2 regions of the Rummeliibacillus sp. TYF005 genome follow, and region 2 is predicted to be linked to the other one. Evidence: riboswitches for the same ligand, from Rfam matches in the RefSeq annotation. Region 2 holds a riboswitch; the other holds the start of a gene.
The links. Region 2 has a riboswitch for FMN ahead of ribD (bifunctional diaminohydroxyphosphoribosylaminopyrimidine deaminase/5-amino-6-(5-phosphoribosylamino)uracil reductase RibD). Riboswitches for the same ligand answer to the same signal wherever they lie in the genome.
Positions count from the first base shown of each region.

Region 1: it holds a riboswitch for FMN, as region 2 does, so the genes downstream of both, CW357_RS03020 (ECF transporter S component) here and ribD (bifunctional diaminohydroxyphosphoribosylaminopyrimidine deaminase/5-amino-6-(5-phosphoribosylamino)uracil reductase RibD) in region 2, are expected to answer to the same signal.

Region 1 covers NZ_ML122542.1:221,964-232,206, reverse strand. Annotated here, with positions in the region: gene CW357_RS03045 (transglutaminase family protein) at 1-752, shown strand, start outside; gene CW357_RS03040 (C40 family peptidase) at 918-2,138, opposite strand; gene CW357_RS03035 (metallophosphoesterase family protein) at 2,400-2,975, shown strand; gene CW357_RS03030 (LysR family transcriptional regulator) at 3,087-3,968, shown strand; gene CW357_RS03025 (hypothetical protein) at 4,018-4,314, opposite strand; gene CW357_RS03020 (ECF transporter S component) at 4,543-5,127, opposite strand; FMN riboswitch at 5,290-5,427, opposite strand; gene CW357_RS03015 (ATP-binding protein) at 5,617-7,398, opposite strand; gene CW357_RS03010 (response regulator transcription factor) at 7,391-8,107, opposite strand; gene ccsB (c-type cytochrome biogenesis protein CcsB) at 8,217-9,404, opposite strand; gene CW357_RS03000 (cytochrome c biogenesis protein ResB) at 9,401-10,243, opposite strand, start outside.
Region 2 covers NZ_ML122555.1:6,791-17,033, forward strand. Annotated here, with positions in the region: gene CW357_RS09060 (ABC transporter substrate-binding protein) at 1-215, opposite strand, end outside; gene CW357_RS09065 (ABC transporter ATP-binding protein) at 243-1,019, opposite strand; gene CW357_RS09070 (ABC transporter permease) at 1,024-1,845, opposite strand; gene CW357_RS09075 (hypothetical protein) at 2,051-2,437, shown strand; gene CW357_RS09080 (YpzG family protein) at 2,510-2,662, opposite strand; gene CW357_RS09085 (hypothetical protein) at 2,744-3,157, opposite strand; gene ribE (6,7-dimethyl-8-ribityllumazine synthase) at 3,958-4,425, opposite strand; gene CW357_RS09095 (bifunctional 3,4-dihydroxy-2-butanone-4-phosphate synthase/GTP cyclohydrolase II) at 4,438-5,628, opposite strand; gene ribE (riboflavin synthase) at 5,643-6,281, opposite strand; gene ribD (bifunctional diaminohydroxyphosphoribosylaminopyrimidine deaminase/5-amino-6-(5-phosphoribosylamino)uracil reductase RibD) at 6,291-7,373, opposite strand; FMN riboswitch at 7,516-7,645, opposite strand; FMN riboswitch at 7,786-7,915, opposite strand; gene CW357_RS09110 (hypothetical protein) at 8,003-8,737, opposite strand; gene CW357_RS18240 (hypothetical protein) at 8,870-9,037, shown strand; gene CW357_RS09115 (M15 family metallopeptidase) at 9,086-9,721, opposite strand; gene CW357_RS09120 (DNA alkylation repair protein) at 9,923-10,243, shown strand, end outside.

The DNA.
Region 1 (10,243 bases), on a different contig from region 2:
GGTTACTGTTTTATGATATTGAAATTTGGCCAAACTCAGTTACCCGCGAGTATATAGATATTTGGCATAATGCAGCTGCCGATTTTTATATTCCACAAAAACATAATAGACTTGAAATTCAAACAACATCTATAGTGAGTATACAGAAGGCTCCCCTCATGGATCAGTTAAGCTTTTCGAACAAAATGAAAGATATTTTCCAATCACAACTATTTAAGGATCATTATTTACACTACTTACAAGCAACGAAATATACCTATTTAACAGAAGAACAAATACATCATATAAATAATATTATTGGCTATCGTAATAATCCAATAGAATTTTCTCTTGCACTTATGACTTATTTACACACAAATATTCGATATGATACAACTGCCACAAATGTAAAAACTACCGCACAAGAAGCTTATAACTTAAAAGCCGGCGTTTGCCAAGATTACGCACATATAATGATTGGTGTTTTACGTGCTAATGGCATTCCTGCCCGTTATATGAGCGGTTATTTATATGTTGGTAAAGAAGATGATTTAATCGGAAATTCAGCAACACATGCTTGGGTAGAAATAATGGTACCTGGAGTTGGATGGTTAGGCCTAGATCCTACAAATGATGTTGAAGCACTTGAGAATCACATTATTTTATGTGCCGGAAGAGACTATACCGATGTTAGTCCAGTTGAAGGTGTATACACTGGAGGAGATCACACATTAACTGTTAAAGTCACTGTAAAGAAGATTGACCATTTGTAAGATGGGGTTATTCATCAAATGAAGACCATTGTGATGCAAACAGTGTAAAAAAGAATAGAAAAAAGGCAACTTTCCGTTCAAAAGCGAACAGAAAGTTGCCTTTTATATAAAACAAATATTTTTCAGTACACCGTAAAATGCAGGTTTAAATCATATGAAACGTATTTAGTTAACGCCAGAAATACGTCCATATCCTACTAAGTATTTGTTCCACCAATCAAGACTTTCATTGACTACACCATTATTTTGAGCATCTAGCATTCTTCCGCCACCAAGATAGATTCCTACGTGTGCTATACCTGAACCATAACTAAAGAATACTAAATCTCCAGCTTTAGCTTCACTTGCACTAACCTTCTTCGTAGCTAAATATTGTTGTGCTGCTGTACGAGGAAGTGATATACCAGCTTGTTTAAAGGACCATTGCGTTAAACCTGAACAGTCAAAACCAGTAGATGGGTTACTTCCACCCCATACATAAGAACGACCAAGATATTTACTAGCTTCTGCAATAGCTGCCTTTGCAGAGCCTGAGCCAGAAACGGTTGGAGCTTGTTGATCACTATCAGTAACTTTTGCTCCATTTGTTCCATTTCCTGCATCGCCTACACTATTTGTATGTACAGGATTGCTTGTAGCACTTACAGATGCTTTTTTTGCTTTATTAGCTTCCTTAACTTTTTTAGCATCTAAGAATTGTTTTTCTTGTAATTTTTTCAATCGCTTAGCTTCTGCTTCACGTTTTTTACGTTCTCTTTCTAGCTTTTCTTGTTGTTTTTTTGTTGCAATTTGTTCTTTCAGTTTTAATGATTTCGCTTTATTCTCAGCTTTTTTCGTTTCTAATTTATTTTCTTGATCTTGCATTTCTTGGAATTGCTTTTGCAATTTCAATTGTTTTTCTTGTAATTCTTGTCTTTCTTTAGCTAATTTTGCTTTATCTTCTTTTTGATCGTCTAATAAGTTTTGATCTGCATCTAATATTGTCTTAACTGAAACAGTTCGACTAACTGCATCACCAATACTATCAGCACCAAGAATAGCTTCAATATATGGACTCATCGCACTATCTTGGTTTTGATATGCTTTTAAACGGTCGTCAATAATTGTCGAACGTTCTTTTATATTTTTTTCTGTTAGTTTAATATCTTTGTTTGTTTCGTCAATTTCTTTTACTGTTTTTTCATATTCTTCTTGTTTTTTATCAAGTTGTTTTTTTAAATGTTTTATTTCTCCATTTAATTTCTTAATCTTTTTATCTATTAAAGCTTTTTTCTGTATCATTTGCGCTGAAGTTTTTGCATTAACTTGCGCTGGTTCAGCGGTATACATAAAGCCGCAAGTTAGGGCAAGGGTAACAACTGCTGTGCGCCCCCATTTTGAACGCATATTCAATTAAATCAACTCTTTTCTTCCTTTTGTCAGTATGTATAATTTTTACTTTCTATTTAATAATAGCATGATTCATATTTTTGTATAGTCTTTTTCTCCTGTTTTAATCGAAGCGTAATCGCTGTTACATATTTGTCATATATTTTTATATTATTTCTCCTTTCGACATATTATCACTTTTTCTCAAACAAAATATTTTCAGAAAGTCAAATCTTATGATAAACTTTTTCATATATTTTTGGAAAGGACTGTTAATAGATGCAATATGCTATACTTGGTGATCTTCATAGTAGCGTTGAGGATACAAAAGCTGTACTTGATGACATTCGTTTAAATGCAAAAAATGCTGAAATCATTGGGTTAGGTGATTTATACGAATGTCGAATAGGAAAGAAAAAGGCAAAAGCTCTTAATAGCATTCCTTTTGAAGAGGCAGCTGAATATTCGGATGAGTTTAAACAACTTTTACAATTCCCATCTGTAAGAGGCAATCAAGAAGAACGGATTATGAAAGTAACTGGTTTAGATTTATTTTTGACATTACCAGAATATATCAAAATAGAAGGAGCTGAAATCATTCACGGGCATCAATTTAAATGGTCATCTGATTGGAAGCCCTTTTTGGAACAAATAGATGCATCAATTGTATTCTTCGGTCATAGTCATGATGCTGCACTATATAGAAAAGGAACAAAAAAAGCTTTTCAATATGGACAACCTATTTATTTAAAGAATAAAAAGTACGGAGTCAACGTTGGTGCAGTCATTGAAAATAGAGAATGGTGTTTATATGATTCAGATGATCGAACTGTTACATTTATGAAAGCACAATAAAAAGACACTGTTGACTATTTCACAGTGTCTTTTTATTGACTTCATTGATATTGTTTTTTATGATTATTAGCAATATGATGAAAAAATGCATGATTGAAGGAGCGAAAATAAATGGAATGGCAACAGCTAGAATACTTCGAAGTACTAGCGAAGATTCAACATATGACGAAAGCTGCAGAGCAACTATCCATTTCTCAACCAGCACTTAGTCGCTCAATAGCCAGATTAGAAGATGAACTAGGCGTTCCTTTATTTGAACGACAAGGACGTTCAATTTCTTTAAACCGCTACGGAGAAATATTCTTAAAACGTGTGCATAATATAATGAGAGAGTACCGGGATGGACTACATGAAATTCAAGAACTTGTCGATCCAAATCGCGGTGAAGTTTCACTTGGTTTTTTACATACATTAGGTACAAATATCGTACCAGATTTAATCATGCATTTTAGAAAACTACATCAAGATATACATTTTAATTTAAAACAAAACCACACGCATTTGCAGCTTAAACAATTACAATCAGGTGAGCTTGATCTTTGTTTAATAGCAGATATGGAAGTTGAAAAACCAATTCAATGGAAAGAGCTTTGGCGTGAAGAGTTGTTTGCAATTGTGCCTATTGGACATCCTTTTGCTAGTCGTAGTTCAATAACTTTAAAAGAATTAACAAACGAAACATTTGTATTATTAAAAAAAGGATATGCATTAAGAATTCAATTAGATAGTATTTTTAAAAAAGCCCACTTTACACCAACGATTACATTTGAAGGTGATGAAGTAGCAACAGTAGCTGGCTTTGTAGCTGCTGGACTAGGTGTTTCCATTCTCCCGGATGGTGAAGAGATTAATACAAAAAGAATAGCTAAAATACACATAAGCGATTTAAAACTTGAACGTGTTATTGGTATGGCTTGGTCAGAAGGCCGATACTTATCTCCTGCCACAAAACAATTCCAACAATTCATATTAGATTATTATAAAAAGGATTAAAGAAAAACTCTTTCAAATTTATGAAAGAGTTTTTCTTTAATTTTACTAATTATTCAATGGTGATTGTAATCTGTTCTCGATCAAAATTAGACAACCATTCAATACAATCAAATTCATCAACATCAAAATCATTGGTAAACTTATCGCCACCGTATCCATCTTTTCCTTCAAAGAAAAAAATCTCTGCTAAGCCAGAAACTTCTTTTTCTACTTTAGGTAATTTCATATGGACCTTCACTTGTTTACCATCAAATTGCAATAACTTCTTGGCTAGCGGCTCATCATCTATATAAAGTAAATTGGGTCCTTTCATAATTTGAAGCTGTAAAATACCTTGTAAAATCATTTTATTGTATCCTCTCTTGAAACTTACTTTACGATATCTATGTTGTAACACAAAATAGTATAAAAATTATATATTTAAGAATTAGTATTTGCAAACTAAATCTAATAGTTTCTAAAACTTATAATTTGATTAATAGATTAAGAGCAATATCTATTGTTTTCCCGGGAAATAAAAAGATTACCTAAATAATTATTTAATCATCTAGGTAATCTTTAAAATTTATATTAATTATGAGTTAATAAAATGTTTTCGTTGTTTGGCAATCCAATTCTTGGAGCTTGAAAATAACAATAACATAATTGCCGTAACTATAGCTCCCTTAATAATATTAAAAGGTAAAACAAACGTAACGATTGATTTTGTTAGAGCTGCTCCTGTTTCAGTAGGTACGTTTAAGAAATAATTGTACATTGGCATAAACAAGAAATAGTTAAGAACACTCATTCCAACTGCCATCGTAATAGTTCCTAAAACTAAACCAGTCGTTAAACCTTTTGCAGATGTTAAACGTTTAAAAATAAAATACACTGGCATGATAAATAATATACCTGTAGTAAAGTTCGCTATTTGTCCTACCGGAACACCTGTTGGACTTCCAACATAAAACCAATTCAATACATTTTTAATAAATTCAACAACAATTCCCGCAACTGGCCCCATTGTAATAGCTGCCATAAGAGCTGGAACATCACTAAAATCTACTTCTAAATAACTTGGAAAAGCTGGAAGTGGGAAATTAAAAATCATTAATACAAATGAGATTGCACTTAACATCCCGATTGAGACCATCTTTTGTAACTTTGTGTTTTTCATCTTATTCTCTCCTTTTGTCGATTCACTTCAAAAAGAGGAGAGGTCCGGCTCATGATATGCAATAAAAAACCCTTAAGCGTATAAGCTTAAGGGAGAACTAGGCATAGTCAAATAAACGTCACTACTATACTATAAAATAGTATAGTTAATAGACGACCGTACCTTCACCTTCTCCCATCCAGACTATACTGTCGGCCTTGGATTCTCACCATGTCCTGCCTTTACGGCTCGCGGGCTCAAGAGTCATTGTTAGTCTCTAATACCGCCGATCGGGAATTTCACCCTGCCCCGAAGATGAATCATATTATTTTGATTACAATGTAACTATATAAAAAAAAGAAGATTTTGTAAAGCTTTTATTCTCTAATTTTCAAAAATAAATAATTCCCACAGGAATAATATGATTTTTGTTTTTCATATTCGAAAAAGGCGAATAATTGCAACCCGAATTACTCGCCTTTTCATCTAAACACTATATTCTAATACGTATTAATTTATTTCAAGGGGTAAGAAGAAAATAAAGCTCGTTCCAACATCAACTTCACTTTCGACTGTAATACGTCCTTTATGGGCTTCAACTATATTTTTGGCAATTGCTAGCCCTAATCCCGTACCACCTTTGCCCCTAGTTCTTGCTTTATCCGCTTTATAAAAGCGTTCAAATACATAATCTAAATCTTCTTTAGGTATACCAGCACCATTATCCTTCACTTGGATACGAGCATAGGAAACTTGTTGGTCAACAATTACTTCTACGGTACCATTTTCTTGCGTATGACGTATTGCATTATCGATTAAGTTTGTTAAGACTTGTTCAATTCGATCTTCGTCTAAAGAAATTTGAATGTTGTCATCAAAAGTAGAAGAATATTTCAACTCTATTTTCTTTTCTTTAGCTGCCTGTACAAATTTTTGTGTTATTCTTTCAAATACAGGCGTAATAGGTACTATATCTTTGTATAAAGTTATATTACCCGATTCCATTCGAGCTAAATCTAATAAATCAGTAACCAATCTTCCCATTCGTTGTGATTCATCATAAATGATTTTAATCATTTCATTACGTTCTTCTTCACTTGAAACGACATCATCTATGATTGCTTCACTATATCCTTGTAACATAGCGATTGGTGTCCTCAATTCATGTGATACATTTGCGATAAAGTCTGAACGCAACTTATCTAAGCGATGTTCTTCCGTTTTATCACGTAATACCGCAACTGCTCCTCGGACCGAATCTCCACTATACAGTGGACTGATTGAAATCATAAAATACGTTCCATCTAATTCTAACTCTTCCTGAAGTTCTTCTTCCATATCTATAACATGGTCTAACATATGATATATCTCTTCTGGTATTGGACGTTCACTGTCAGATCCTTTATTGAAGAACCATTTTTGCAATAACAATTCTGCAGGGGGGTTGCTCAAAATCACAGAGCGATCACTATTAAAAGTTATAACTGCATCAGTCATTGATGTTAAAATACTAGATAATTGTTCTTTTTCTTGACTAATGACTTCCATATGATGTTTTAACTGACGTCCCATTTGGTTAAAGGCAGTTCCTAATTGGCCTATTTCATCGTTTTGTAATACAGGAACTTTTTTATCAAAATTACCTTTAGCTAGTTCAAAAGCAGCTTCACGCATTTTACGAAGAGGGGATGTTATACGTGTAGATAGGAAAAATGCAAAGAAAGTAGTTAAAACAAATGCAATCGTCGCAGATAGAAAGACGATTTTAGTTGTTTCCTTTGAAGTCCTATGAATTGCGTCAGGACTTTGATAGATATACACTACTCCATGATTCATCTTTTCCACGTTTAAAGGAAAAGCCATTACGATATAGGATTCAACATGATCCTTCTCAGTTGAAGATGGTAACATCATTTCTTTGACTACAGGATCATCTGAGACAAAAACTTTCTCAAAGGCCTTTTCACTTATGATATTGTTTTTAATCTTTTCTTGGTTTAACCCTTCTTGCAATGAATATGCAACTTTTCCAGGTGCATCCGCAATGACTGCGTTTGTTTCATCACTTAGAATATCATTAATAATAGACTTTGTTGCTGCGGTCGTTTCATGATCATCAACTACTCTAGCTATAGTTGTAGCTTCTTGACGAAGTAACGCTTCTGATTGTTGTGTATGGTATTTAGATAAGAACTCTAACATTAATACTGTAAAAACAAATAGCACAAATGAAACGAGAAGCAAAATGGTTACCCATAGCTTCCCGACAACACTGTTCGATATTCTAATCATTGACTACCTCAAATTTATAGCCAACGCCCCATACAGTTACAATCATTTTTGCTGCGTTTTCGGATACACGATTTAGTTTCTCACGTAAACGCTTAACATGAGTATCTACCGTACGTAAATCTCCAAAGAAATCATAATGCCATACTTCTTTCAAAAGTTGCTCACGATCAAATACTTTATCTGGTGCTTTCGCTAAGAAATACAATAATTCATATTCTTTAGGTGTTAAATTAACTTCTACCCCATCCGCAGAAACACGATGCGCATCATGATCAATTGTTAAATGAGGAAAAACCACTAAATCTTTTGAAGATGAAGCAACATTAATTGGGGAGAACGCAGCAGAACGGCGTAAAATTGCTTTAACGCGTAATACTACTTCTCTTGGGCTGAATGGTTTTACAATATAATCATCTGCCCCGATTTCAAAACCTTGCACTCTATTAGATTCTTCTCCTTTTGCAGTAAGTAAGATAATAGGTGTAGTCTTTTTATCACGTACTTCTTGGCAAACTTCTAAACCGTCCTTTTCAGGCATCATAATATCTAATAAGATACAATGATAATCATTTGTTAAAGCTTTTTCAACAGCTTCTTCGCCATTTTCCGCTTCATCAACTTCATAACCTTCACGTTCTAAATACATTTTCAATAAACGACGAATACGATCTTCATCGTCTACTACTAAAATTGAAATTTGTTCAGTCACAGTAATGCCTCCCAATTCTCTTTAATCCTATTGTACAATCATACTTATTAATTGAAAAGAAAAGCCTTTCCCTCATAGTTGGAAAAGGCTTTTAATAATTCAAAATAAGTTAACCTGCATATGAGTGTAAACCAGCAATGATTAAGTTAACAGCAACAAGGTTAAACATAATAATGACAAATCCTATTACTGCAAGCCAAGCAGATTTTTCACCTTGCCATCCTTTGGATAATCGTAAGTGAAGAAAAGCTGCATAGAACAACCAAGTAATTAATGCCCATACTTCTTTTGGATCCCAACCCCAGAATCTTGACCAAGCTTCTTGTGCCCAAATCATAGCAAAAATCAATGCTCCTAATGTAAATACTGGGAAACCAATTAAAACAGAACGGTAACCTATTTCATCTAATAATTGTAAATTTGCGCGATTAGCAAGCGGTTGTATAAATCTAGAAATAGATTTTCGTAATAATAGTCGAAGTAAAGCATATAAAATTGTACCTACTAGAACAGACCATACAACAGTAGTAAGTTTCTTCGCATTAACAATAGCTGGCATTTCAGCTAAAGGTTCCATCTTACCAGATGATTTTAGTTCATATTGGTGCATACCGAATAGTGCTGGTGTATTATAAGTGATTTCTTGTTGTGCACCATTTTTATCAACATAAGTGAAATCAGCCTCATATCCCATAATTCTAAATGTGGATGTTACAATTACGAAACCAATTACTAATACAGCTGCGTACATTACAACTTCTAACCAAATACTACTTTTAGTACGTTTTGATGTATCAATATTTTTTAGTAAATAGATTATTCCGGCAACAGCACTGATGGCTAAAATAGATTCACCAATTGCTGCTGTTATTACATGGATATATAACCAATAACTTTTTAATGCAGGGATTAATGGTGTTACTTCACGTGGGAACATACTTGCATAAGCAATGATTAATATTGCGATTGGCAATGCAAATAGCCCTAATGATGGTAATCTATAAATAAAGTAAATTAAAATAAATGCACCTACTACAAACATACCAAAAGCAGTAGTAAATTCAAACATATTACTAACTGGTGCATGTCCAGCATAAATCCAACGAGTTATAAAATATCCAAGATTAGCGATAAAACCTATAATAGTAATTGTAATCGCAATTTTGCCCCATTTTTTGTTGGATTTTGAAGCATCCTGTTTTGTACCTTTAATCGCGCCACCAAAGAATAATGTAGCGACTAAATATGCGATAAATGCGATAAATAATAAAGTACCACTTAAACCAATTAAACTCATAAGGTGTTGTCACCTTCCTTTTCCTTTTCTTGCTTTTTCTTAAGATCATCATCATCTTGCTGATCTACCCAGTTAGGTAGGTGTGCAAATTCAGTTACTGTATCTAAATCTTTTTTCATACTAAACCAGTTTTTGTTTGTATGCGCAGCCATCATTAAACGACCATCCACAGTTTTTTGTAACCATAAACGACGATGACTCCAATAAGAGCCCATAACGACACCTATCATAAAGATTATACCACCAAGTGCCAGAATAGGAAGAGTCTTGTCTTTTCTGATAGTTAGTCCTGATACATTTCTTGTTTCAATGTTAGCAAACTGCATCTTATACTTTGTTTCACCTAGAGGTTCTAATGTTTGTTTAATGGCAACAAAACTTGTTTCACCTTTTGGTGTTTCAGGTGTGTACATTTTAAATATAAATGCAGGATTATTTGGAACTGGAGATTCTGATTGAGGTTCTCCATCTTCAAATCCAGAGAATGTTGGATAGTATCCTTTTAATTCAACTTTTGTTTGTTTATCAAGATTATAAACTTTTTTAGGATCTGCTAAATTGATATTGACTTCACCTAATGATTTACCTGTTTTTTTATTTACCAAGTTAAAATTCATCGCTTTTAGTTCGTTCAAGCGGAAATCCATTTGATAAAGAGCAAACCCATCATACTTTAACGGTTCGTTTACTTTAATCGCATGGTGTAATACCTGTTTTAAATCAGTTGTGTCCCCTGCGACAGCATTATCTTTTGCTTTATACAAAACTACATCAGTTTGGTAGTTTTTAGCGACAGAGTTTACGGCAGCTTTGGATTGGTTAAACTCTTCTTTTTGTTC
Region 2 (10,243 bases):
TAAAATCCTGCACCTGAAGCTGCTCCGTCTTCAGCAACAACGACTTTTGTTCTCTTTTTTAACGGTGCAAGATCACCTGATTTATTTTCTTTACTTACTGCATTATCGACTTTACCGTTGTCTGTTTTGTTTGTACTTTTTTCTGAACATCCTGCTATGACCATCGCTAGTAACAGCAATGGTATCACAAGCCCCCGTTTCAACCATTTCCCCATTGAAATCCCCCTTTCCTTAAAACAAACTTACTTTCTAGATTTTTGTACTTCTTCGTGCAAATGATTTAATATCTCTATAAAATTCTTTGTTGTTTGCTGATGTGAACGGATTTTTTCGATATTTCTTGGTCTAGGTATATCATTTTTAATTTCTTTAATAATTTTCCCAGGTTGGGCACTCATTAGTAAGATACGATCACTTAACAGTAGCGCCTCATCAATACTATGTGTGATAAACAATACCGTTTTCTTAGTTTCTTCCCATATTGAAAGTAATTCCTCTTGTAAGATGAACTTATTCTGCTCATCAAGTGCTGCAAAAGGTTCATCCATCAGCAATATTTCTGGATCATTGGCAAAAGCACGAGCAATGCTTACTCGTTGTTTCATACCACCCGATAATTCTTTTGGAAATAGTTTAGAAAACTTTTCAAGGCCTACTTTTTTAATATAGTAATCTGTTCTCTCTTTGATCACACTTTTTGGTAAATGCCTCATTTTCAAACCAAAAGCAACGTTTTCTTCAACTGTTAACCAAGGAATAATCCCTCTTTCTTGAAACACCATTGACTGAAGAGGTCTATCTTCCTTGCCTAGTTTAATCTCAAAATCTCCAACACTCGTTGTTTCTAACCCCGCCAAAATTCTTAATAGAGTTGTTTTACCACAGCCGCTTGGACCTACTAAGCAAACAAACTCTCCTTCAAAAATCTCCATTGAAATATCTTCTAATGCCGTAACACTATTATTTTTTTTAAAAAATACTTTAGTTAAGTTATTAATCGATATTTTCGTATTCTCCAATACCTCACCTCCAAGGAAGAATCTTCTTCTGCAGATATCGTAGAATTAGTGAGAATAAATAACCGAAAAACGAGATGAGTATTAGCCCTACAAACATTTCTTTCAATAAAAATGCTTTGTAAGAGGTCCAGATTAAATAACCGATTCCTGAAGTTGCACCCATCATTTCTGCAGCTACTATTGTTAAAAGAGCTATTGCCTGACCCATTTGAATCCCTTCCATCATAACTGGTAGTGAACCTGGAAGTGCGATTTTAAAGAAAAAGTCTTTTGAATTTGCTCCGTAATTTTTGGCTACATCTAAATATATTGAGTCTATATTGATAACTCCAGCAGTCGTATTAATAACTACAGGGAAAAACACACTTCCTGCGATTGTAACGATTTTAGAAAAATCTCCAATTCCAAATAAAATAATGATAATTGGTAGCAATGCTAATGTAGGAATTGGCATAAGAGCCATTACAATTGGTGATACAAAATGTCGAATTGGTGAATATAACCCCATCAACAGTCCAATCACGATACCAGGAATTACACCAAGTAAAAATCCAGCAAAAATCCGATAAAGTGATACCCCTATGTGATGGAATAATTCCCCACTTACGGACATGTTATAAAATGTGTATATAATATCAGTTGGCGGAGGGAAGAAACGTACATCAATAAGATTTGTTCTGGATAAAAATTCCCACAAAATTAAGAGAAAAATGGGTGAAGCGATCGTTAAGGTCTGCTTCCATCGTTCATTAAGTCGTCTTTTCTTCCATTCCTGTTGTTCAACTTCGACAGGATCATGGGTTAGAGCTCTTTTTTCTTCTTTCATCCTTCACCACCTCTTCTATAAAATGATATGTATTTGACTCCCAAAGTGTGTCGACTGCCTATTGATATAAATACAATATTTTAAAGAAAAAATGACTGACACAAAAAAGACAAGCAGATATTTTATTTACTTTACAAATAGTCAATAAGTAATGTTATAATTAATAAAAACAAGTACTATTATCATGTGATTAGAGGGTTTATTTATGAAAATAGATAGAGATATTGTATATTTAGAAAAATTTATAGCAAATAATGATTTTCCATCAGCTCGAAAAATTGTCGAACAAAACTTAGATAAATTTACTAAGCCAAGAATACGTTCACAATTATCTTTAGACGCACTAACTTTTTTAAACTGCATCATTCAAATAAATGATGGAAAAAATAAAAACATATACTCAAGAGAAACACAACTTATTATTAGACATATAAACAATCTGGCTTATGAATGTAAATTAAGTGAGCTTAAATGTTATGTATATTTACAAAAGGATTTATTGTCAGAACCTGAAATTTACAATTCTTTAAGCGAAGATGCTAAAGTATTTATTCCAAAACCTAAAAACTTAGAAAATGATGTTGTTATTTAAAAAGAAGTCCCAAAGCTATTGGCCTTGGGACTTCTTTTTTTGATTTGCACTTATCCTACACAATGATTAAAACTAGAATTGACGAGCTTTCGCTTGACTCCTCAAGATTTGGTTTCGAAGTGTTATCTTCGTTTCTCCCTTAACTTGAGATTTTGAATGTTTTATTCTAGTCCAGAGTTGATGAACCTTTTGAGACTTTGGATCTAAGTGGTCCGGTTTCCCCATAATGTTCTTCCCTCCTAATCATGTTGGATTTCATAGTGAAATCTTTTTTAGTATGGCTCTTACTTTTCAGTTTATGCCTAATTAGAAATTCACACTATCCGTTAGTACATATCCAAAAACGATTCCAGCAATTATAGTGAACATAATTGTAGTATCACCTAATGCTAAAATTTGATTTGTAAATACTAACTTATCACCGAAGCTCGAATAACTCAAATAAGGTAGTAGTAAAAAATACAAAGCTGGTAATGCAATAACGATTAATTTTATCCAATCCATGCGCCATTTCTTTTTGCCTTTTTTCTCCTTAAGAAATTTAGGTAATCGTAATAAAATCCCTACGAAAATCGGAAAAATTAGGTTAAATATCATTATTTGTTTATTATCAAAAGAAATTTCTGCTTCTTTTCCCAAATATACACGAAATCGTAAAGCCATATAAATTGAAAAAGCTATTATAATAACCCAAGTGACATAATCCAAAAAGCGTTTCAAACTAAACCTCCTCCAATTACATCATTACTATTAAAATTTCGCCTAAAGTGAAATTTTTCCTTTAAATAATTTATCGTAAATGTCGGAAATTATTATGTATAACTATAAATAGAAAAACGAAAGTAATTTTAAATGAAAATGAAAAACCCGGAAAATTAATTCCGGGTCTGATTTCACTTTATCCTTCATATCGATTAAATGTTATTTTAGCTTTGCATATATCTAAGACTCCTGCACGAAGCATTCACCTTGGACCTAACTTTTTAAAGCAGCTCACAGTAGAAGAATATTATTGAGAATTAAGAACTAAAGTTCTACTTACTCTTTAACCATTCAACATCCTGATCATAAAAGATGTTATCCTTTATGACGATTAAAACGTTAAGCTTTCGCTTTAAACTCAAACCTGATCCACGGGACTTCACTCTCCGTTTCATTAGAAATGAGATATTAACTTTTTAATCTCGCCCAGAGTTATGAACTCTCTGAGTAATTATCGCTTTTTTGGCGGATCACCCATCGAATTCTCCCTCCCAATCATGTTAGATTTACGAATCCTTCATGATGTTTAAAAAAGTCTTGCAATCGCTAAATTACTCAGACCTGATCCACGGGACTTCACTCCGTTTCATTAGATTGAGAATGTTTAACGCTTTAATCTACTATGAGCTATAGTGCTCACCTGGACTTGGTTCACCCATCGGTTAACCCCTCCTGTTTATGAAAGGATTTGTTAAGTGAAATCTTTTATAGTATAGCTCGTACCGTTTCTTTTATACACTAAATTAAAAATTTTTATATTAATCGAACATGTGATTTAAATTAGCCATTTCAATTGCAGATACGGCAGCATCATAACCTTTATTTCCTGATTTTGTGCCAGATCGTTCGATGGCTTGTTCAATATTTTCTGTAGTAACGATGCCGAACATGACTGGTACGCCAGATGTTAAACCTACATTTGCAATACCTTTTGCCGCTTCGTTACAAACATAATCATAATGAGATGTTGCACCTCGAATCACTGTACCTAAACCTATAATGGCATCGTATTTTTTTGTCTCCGCCATTTTTTTTGCGATAAATGGCACCTCAAATGCTCCAGGAACCCATGCAACATCAATATCTTCCTCATCTACACCATGACGCTTTAAGCCATCCATTGCTCCTGACAATAGTTTTCCAGTTAAAAATTCATTGAATCTTCCAACGACAATACCAATTTTCAAACCTGTTCCGATTAATTGTGCTTCAAATGTTTTTCCCATTTCCATTCACTCCTATGCTAAGATATGTCTCATTTTTTCTTTTTTTGTGTGCAAATATTTTTCATTTTCTGGTTCAGCTTCAATTTCTACAGGTACTCGTTCGACAACTTGAATACCATACTTCGTTATTCCTTCGATTTTGGCAGGATTATTGGTCATTAAACGAATTTTTTCAATTCCCAAATCCCGCAACATTTGTGCACTTATGCTATAATCCCGCATTTCTGCAGGAAATCCAAGATGAATGTTGGCTTCTACAGTATCGAAACCTTGTTCTTGCAATTCATAGGCTTTTAATTTGTTTAGAAGGCCAATCCCTCTTCCTTCTTGACGCATATATAGCACAATTCCATTGCCAGCTTCTTCTATTATTTCTAGTGATTTTTGTAATTGTGGTCCACAATCACAGCGTTTTGAATGAAAAACATCACCAGTCAAACATTCCGAATGAATTCGAACAAGTGGTGCTTCTTCGTTTTGAGGTTTTCCCTTAATAATTGCAACATGTTCTTTATCATTTAATTGATTTGAATAACCAATCATTTGAAATTCTCCAAATGATGTTGGTAGTTTAACGGAAGCCACCCTTTCAACAATTGTTTCTGTTTCCTTTCGGTAACGTATTAAATCAGCAATAGTAACAAAGGTTAAGTTATGTTCCTTTGCAATTTCATATAATTGTGGAACTCTTGCCATTTTGCCGTTATCTAACATGATTTCACAAATAACTCCCGCTGGTTCCGAACCACAAAGTTTTGCAAAATCTACTGCAGCTTCTGTATGACCTTGTCTCTCAAAGACACCGTTTTCCTTTGCAATTAATGGAAATACATGTCCAGGTCGACGGAAATCTGCTCCAATTGATTTGCGATTAATCAATTGGAGAATTGTTTCAGATCGTTCATATGCACTTATTCCTGTCTCAGTCGTCTTGTAGTCAACGCTGACAGTAAATGCAGTTTGGTGATTATCCGTATTATTTTCGACCATCGGATTCAATTCAAGTTGTGTTGCTAGTTTTTTAGACATTGGTGTACAAATTAGACCGCGACCATATTTGGCCATAAAATTAATGTTTTCTGGTGTAGCAAATTCAGCTAATACAAGAAAATCGCCTTCGTTCTCACGATTTTCATCATCCACCACAATGATTATTTTCCCTCTTTTTAAGTCTTCTATTGCTTCCTTGATTGTATTAAACATTTACTTTCACCCCTTTAAAATCCATTTTCTTTTAAGAAATCTAATGTAATACTTGATTTTTCATCTTTTCTTTCTAAATGATGGATTATATATTTGCCGAGTAAATCATTTTCAATATTGACAACTTCTTGTTCTTTTTTTATTCCTAATATCGTTTGATCAAATGTATGTGGAATTAACGAAACCGTTATTTGTGTTGGTTTTACATCGAAAATAGTTAAGCTAATACCATCAATCGCGATAGAACCTTTCATCATACAAAATTTACTTAGCTCTTTACTAATTCCTATATCTACATAAACTGCATTCGCCAATTTTCTTTTTCTCAGTATTATACCGGTACCGTCTACGTGACCTGACACAAAATGTCCGCCAAATCTGCCATTTGCGGGCATCGCTCTTTCTAAGTTAACGACTTGGCCCGTTTGTAAAGCGTGAATATTTGTAGCTTTAACAGTCTCAGGCATAACATCTACAGTAAATTGTTTAGTTGAAAAAGAAATAACTGTTAAGCAGACACCATTGATTGCGATACTGTCTCCTAAATGTATATCTTCTATAACCTTTTTCGATTCAATCGTTAACTGCATACTTTTTGGTTCATTTTTTATTGTTTTTATTACCCCTAATTCTTCAACAATTCCAGTAAACATATAACAACCTCATTTCGGTACAGAAGTAATTTTGATATCTTTACCAATCATTTCAACGTTTTTAAATTTAAGCGGATATGCATCTTTTATATGATGAATATTTAAATCTCCGATCATATTAACAGCATTATTTCTACCAATGATCTTGGGTGCAATGTATGTGATTAGTTGATTGACATATCCTGATTTTAAGAAACTTGCATTTACCTTGCTGCCCCCCTCAACATAAAGCTTCATAATATTACGTTTGCCAAGTTCTTTTAATACTTCTTTTATAGAAATAGTTGGTTTTTCAATTTGAATAATCTCAACATGTTCTTGTGAGAAGCTTTTGACCTTTTCCTCCGATACTTCTGAACCAACAAAAATGAGAGTATCTGTTATATCTTCTGTAACTACTTTTGCATTGTCTGGCATATTCAGACTTGTATCTAATATCACTCTTATTGGTTGTTTTTTTGTATTACCCAATCGATTGGTTAAGCTTGGATTATCAGCTAAAATCGTACCAATCCCTACAAGTATGGCATCGTTTGACTCGCGATCTCTATGAACATCATATTGTACTTCTAGACCTGTAATTGCTTCTCTACCATTATTTTCCGTTGCTAATTTCCCATCTAACGTAATTGCTTGTTTTAGTGTTACATAAGGGACCTCATTTTGAATAAAGTGAAAGAAAGCTTCATTTAACTGATTAGCTTTGTCTTCTAAGATACCTGTAGTTACCTCGATTCCAGCATTTTTTAAAATGGTAACACCTTTTCCAGCAACAATTGGATTTGGATCCAAAGAAGCAATAACCACTCTTTTAACGCTAGCTTTTACGAGCGCGTGCGCACATGGAGGTGTCCTCCCATAATGACTACATGGCTCTAGCGTTACATAAACGGTGCTTCCATTTGCCCTTTCTCCTGCCATTTGCAATGCATTTACTTCTGCATGAGGAGTACCCGCTTTAAGATGAGCTCCAAAACCAACGATTTCTTGATTTTTTACAATGACGGCACCGACAACAGGATTGGGATTGGTTTGTCCTTCAGTCACTTTTGCCAATTGAAGCGCAAAATTCATGTAAAATTCATCGGTCATTTGAATCACTCCAAATTCTATAAACTTTCCAAAAAGAAAACTCCTAAAGAGTTTATTCCTTAGGAGTTTACGGGAGATTATGTAATAAATGGTATTATGAAATAAACTTATGCCTACAACTTCATAAGAATTACCATTACACATCGTCCTTCTCCCATCCAGACTATACTGTCGGCTTTGGAATTGCACCAAATCCTGCCTATAAAGGCTCACGGGCTTAGAATTTCTTCATCACCGTCGATTGGGATTTTCACCCGACCCCGAAGGACATTACTATAAAATTGTTAAATGGTTTTCTTTAAAAAGAAAACCCCATAGATTTACTCTACGGGGTGGATTGGAAGTTTGAATTTAAACATTGCTAAATAAACCTATAGAACATAAATAGATTCCATAAGCAATAAGCATTCCATACATCCTTCTCTCATCCAGACTATACTGTCGGCTTTGGAATTACACCAAATCCTGCCTATAAAGGCTCACGGGCTTAGAATTTCTTCATCACCGTCGATTGGGATTTTCACCCGACCCCGAAGGATTATTCATCTATGTGGAAAGTATAACACTCTTTTTTTAAAATTACAGTAGAATTTTTAAATTTTTTCAAAGAAATATTTAATAGTCTTTATTTATATTACGTTATTAGTATCCTCGTAACGTTTAATGATCACTTTATTCAATAAATCATGACGTTTAATCAGAACACTAATCATTTGATGCCATTTTTTACATTCCTTTGCCGCATCTTTGTACTCATCTGAATCTTTATCAATTTTCTCTTCACTTTCTAAAAAGACATACTCAATAATAGGACTAGCCAAGTCATCTACGACTAATTTTAAACTTAGTTTTGAAACAATATCTTTTGAAATGTCTTCAGTTTCTTCTGTATCATTTTTCTTATTATTTTCTGGCTCCATTATATATACTAATGAGTTACCACCATCATCAAGTAACGTTCCTCCCAGTAAACCACCCCTTGATATTAAAGCAATTTGTTTTCCATCTTCTTCTATAGAAGATTCGTATATTTCATTAAAGAGAAACTCCTTTACGTCAAAGCCAGTCTCAAGATTTTCTCTGGTTGCAATAAATAACGTTTGGGAAGCTTCATCTAGTAATAATGCATTTAGATAATCATCAGAAATTGTCGATTGTGAGTGAATAAATTCCTGAAGTAATTTTTCGGTTTCCTTTTTTATTTCCTCTTCTTTTCCATTTTCAATTAATTGAATCTGATGTGATCCCCATTTAAATAATAAAAAGGCAATGAATAAAAAGATCAACTTTGCACCAAGGGTATCTACTATAAATGTAAGAATGAAGAATAGCCCGCTCGCTATAAATGTCAATAATATATTCATGTACAATCCACCTTTACAGATTGAATATTAAATACGCTTATATTTATAATTCTATGAACTTTTACTATTTTTCATTCTTATGTATTTTATTTATGGTGTTTTTATCACTAATAATTAGATGATAATAAAAAATTGACAACACTACAAAAAAACTATAAAGATTCGATTACACAGATCCGTCAATTACATTTTGAGAAAGGAGGAGGAGAAACTATTAATGGAATATGGTATTACAAGATGGATGAAAATGAGATTAAGAAAGTTTCTTCCGAGTTACGAAAGCATTTAGAATTATCATAATAAAAAGCTATCTGTAAGTATTTTATATCATACTTATAGATAGCTTTTTCAATGCGAATATTCGCTGTAGGAGAAGAATTGTACGCTGTTATAATGAGTTGAATTACTTTTTACAACTTTATCATTTATACGATATCCTTTTTTTAGCATTTCAATACTTATACCAAATGTCATTTGTAGATGTGGATAATCTTTAAAACTTATCCAATCACCTCCCCAATCAAATCCCAGTTTCTTACCGATTTCTGCAACTTCGAACCAATCAGACTTTCCATTTCCATTGCCATCATAAGAAGTATCCCAAATAATATTTCCTTTTGAATCCAATAAAGCATAATCAAACGCTAAACCATAGTTATGATAAGATTCACCCGCTTTTGTATTCGTTACTATATTTCCTTTTGTAGTTCTTCCTTGTTGATATAGCTCATCTTGTTTTTTAAATGATCGAATCCCTTCGGTAATAACAACAGAAATATTTTTATTTGCAGCTTTTTGGATTAAAGTATCTTTTCTTTCATTGACAATAGGATTTAGTTCTGTTGGGATTGGTGCATCTTTGCCGTGGTAAATATATGGTCTTTCTTCCTGTATTTTTGAAATAACATTAATACTGATGATGACAACAATAATAAAAACAATGATGAAACCGAAAATAATATGTTGTTGATGCTTGTCTGTCATTTTTGATGTTCACCTCACTCATAGTATGAATAAGTAGATTTGTTTCATTCTTAGAAATGCATTTAATGCCTTATTGCCTAAAATTTTTTGAACTATATAGACTATCGAGGTTTATATAATATCAATTTTATTGAGTTATACAGTATTGGGAATATCGGTTAAACTTAAAGAAAGAACTAATTTAAAGAAAAGAGTGATCAGATGCAGCAAAATATACGAAAACGTTTGATTGAACTGCAAGATTTAAATTATCGGGATTTTAACGCGAAGTTACTGCCTACAGTAGATAAGGAAACAATAATTGGAGTGCGAATTCCTTCTATTCGTAATATAGCGAAAGAAATCGCGAAAAGGGACGCTCATACATACTTAAATTCAAATTTAAGTCAGGATCTATTTTTTGAGGAGAAAATGCTAAGAGGAATGGTCATTGGTTATGCAAAGTTGGATTTTGATGAGCAATTAAAATATATAAAACAATTCATACCCAGTATTGATAACTGGTCAGTATGTGATAGTTTC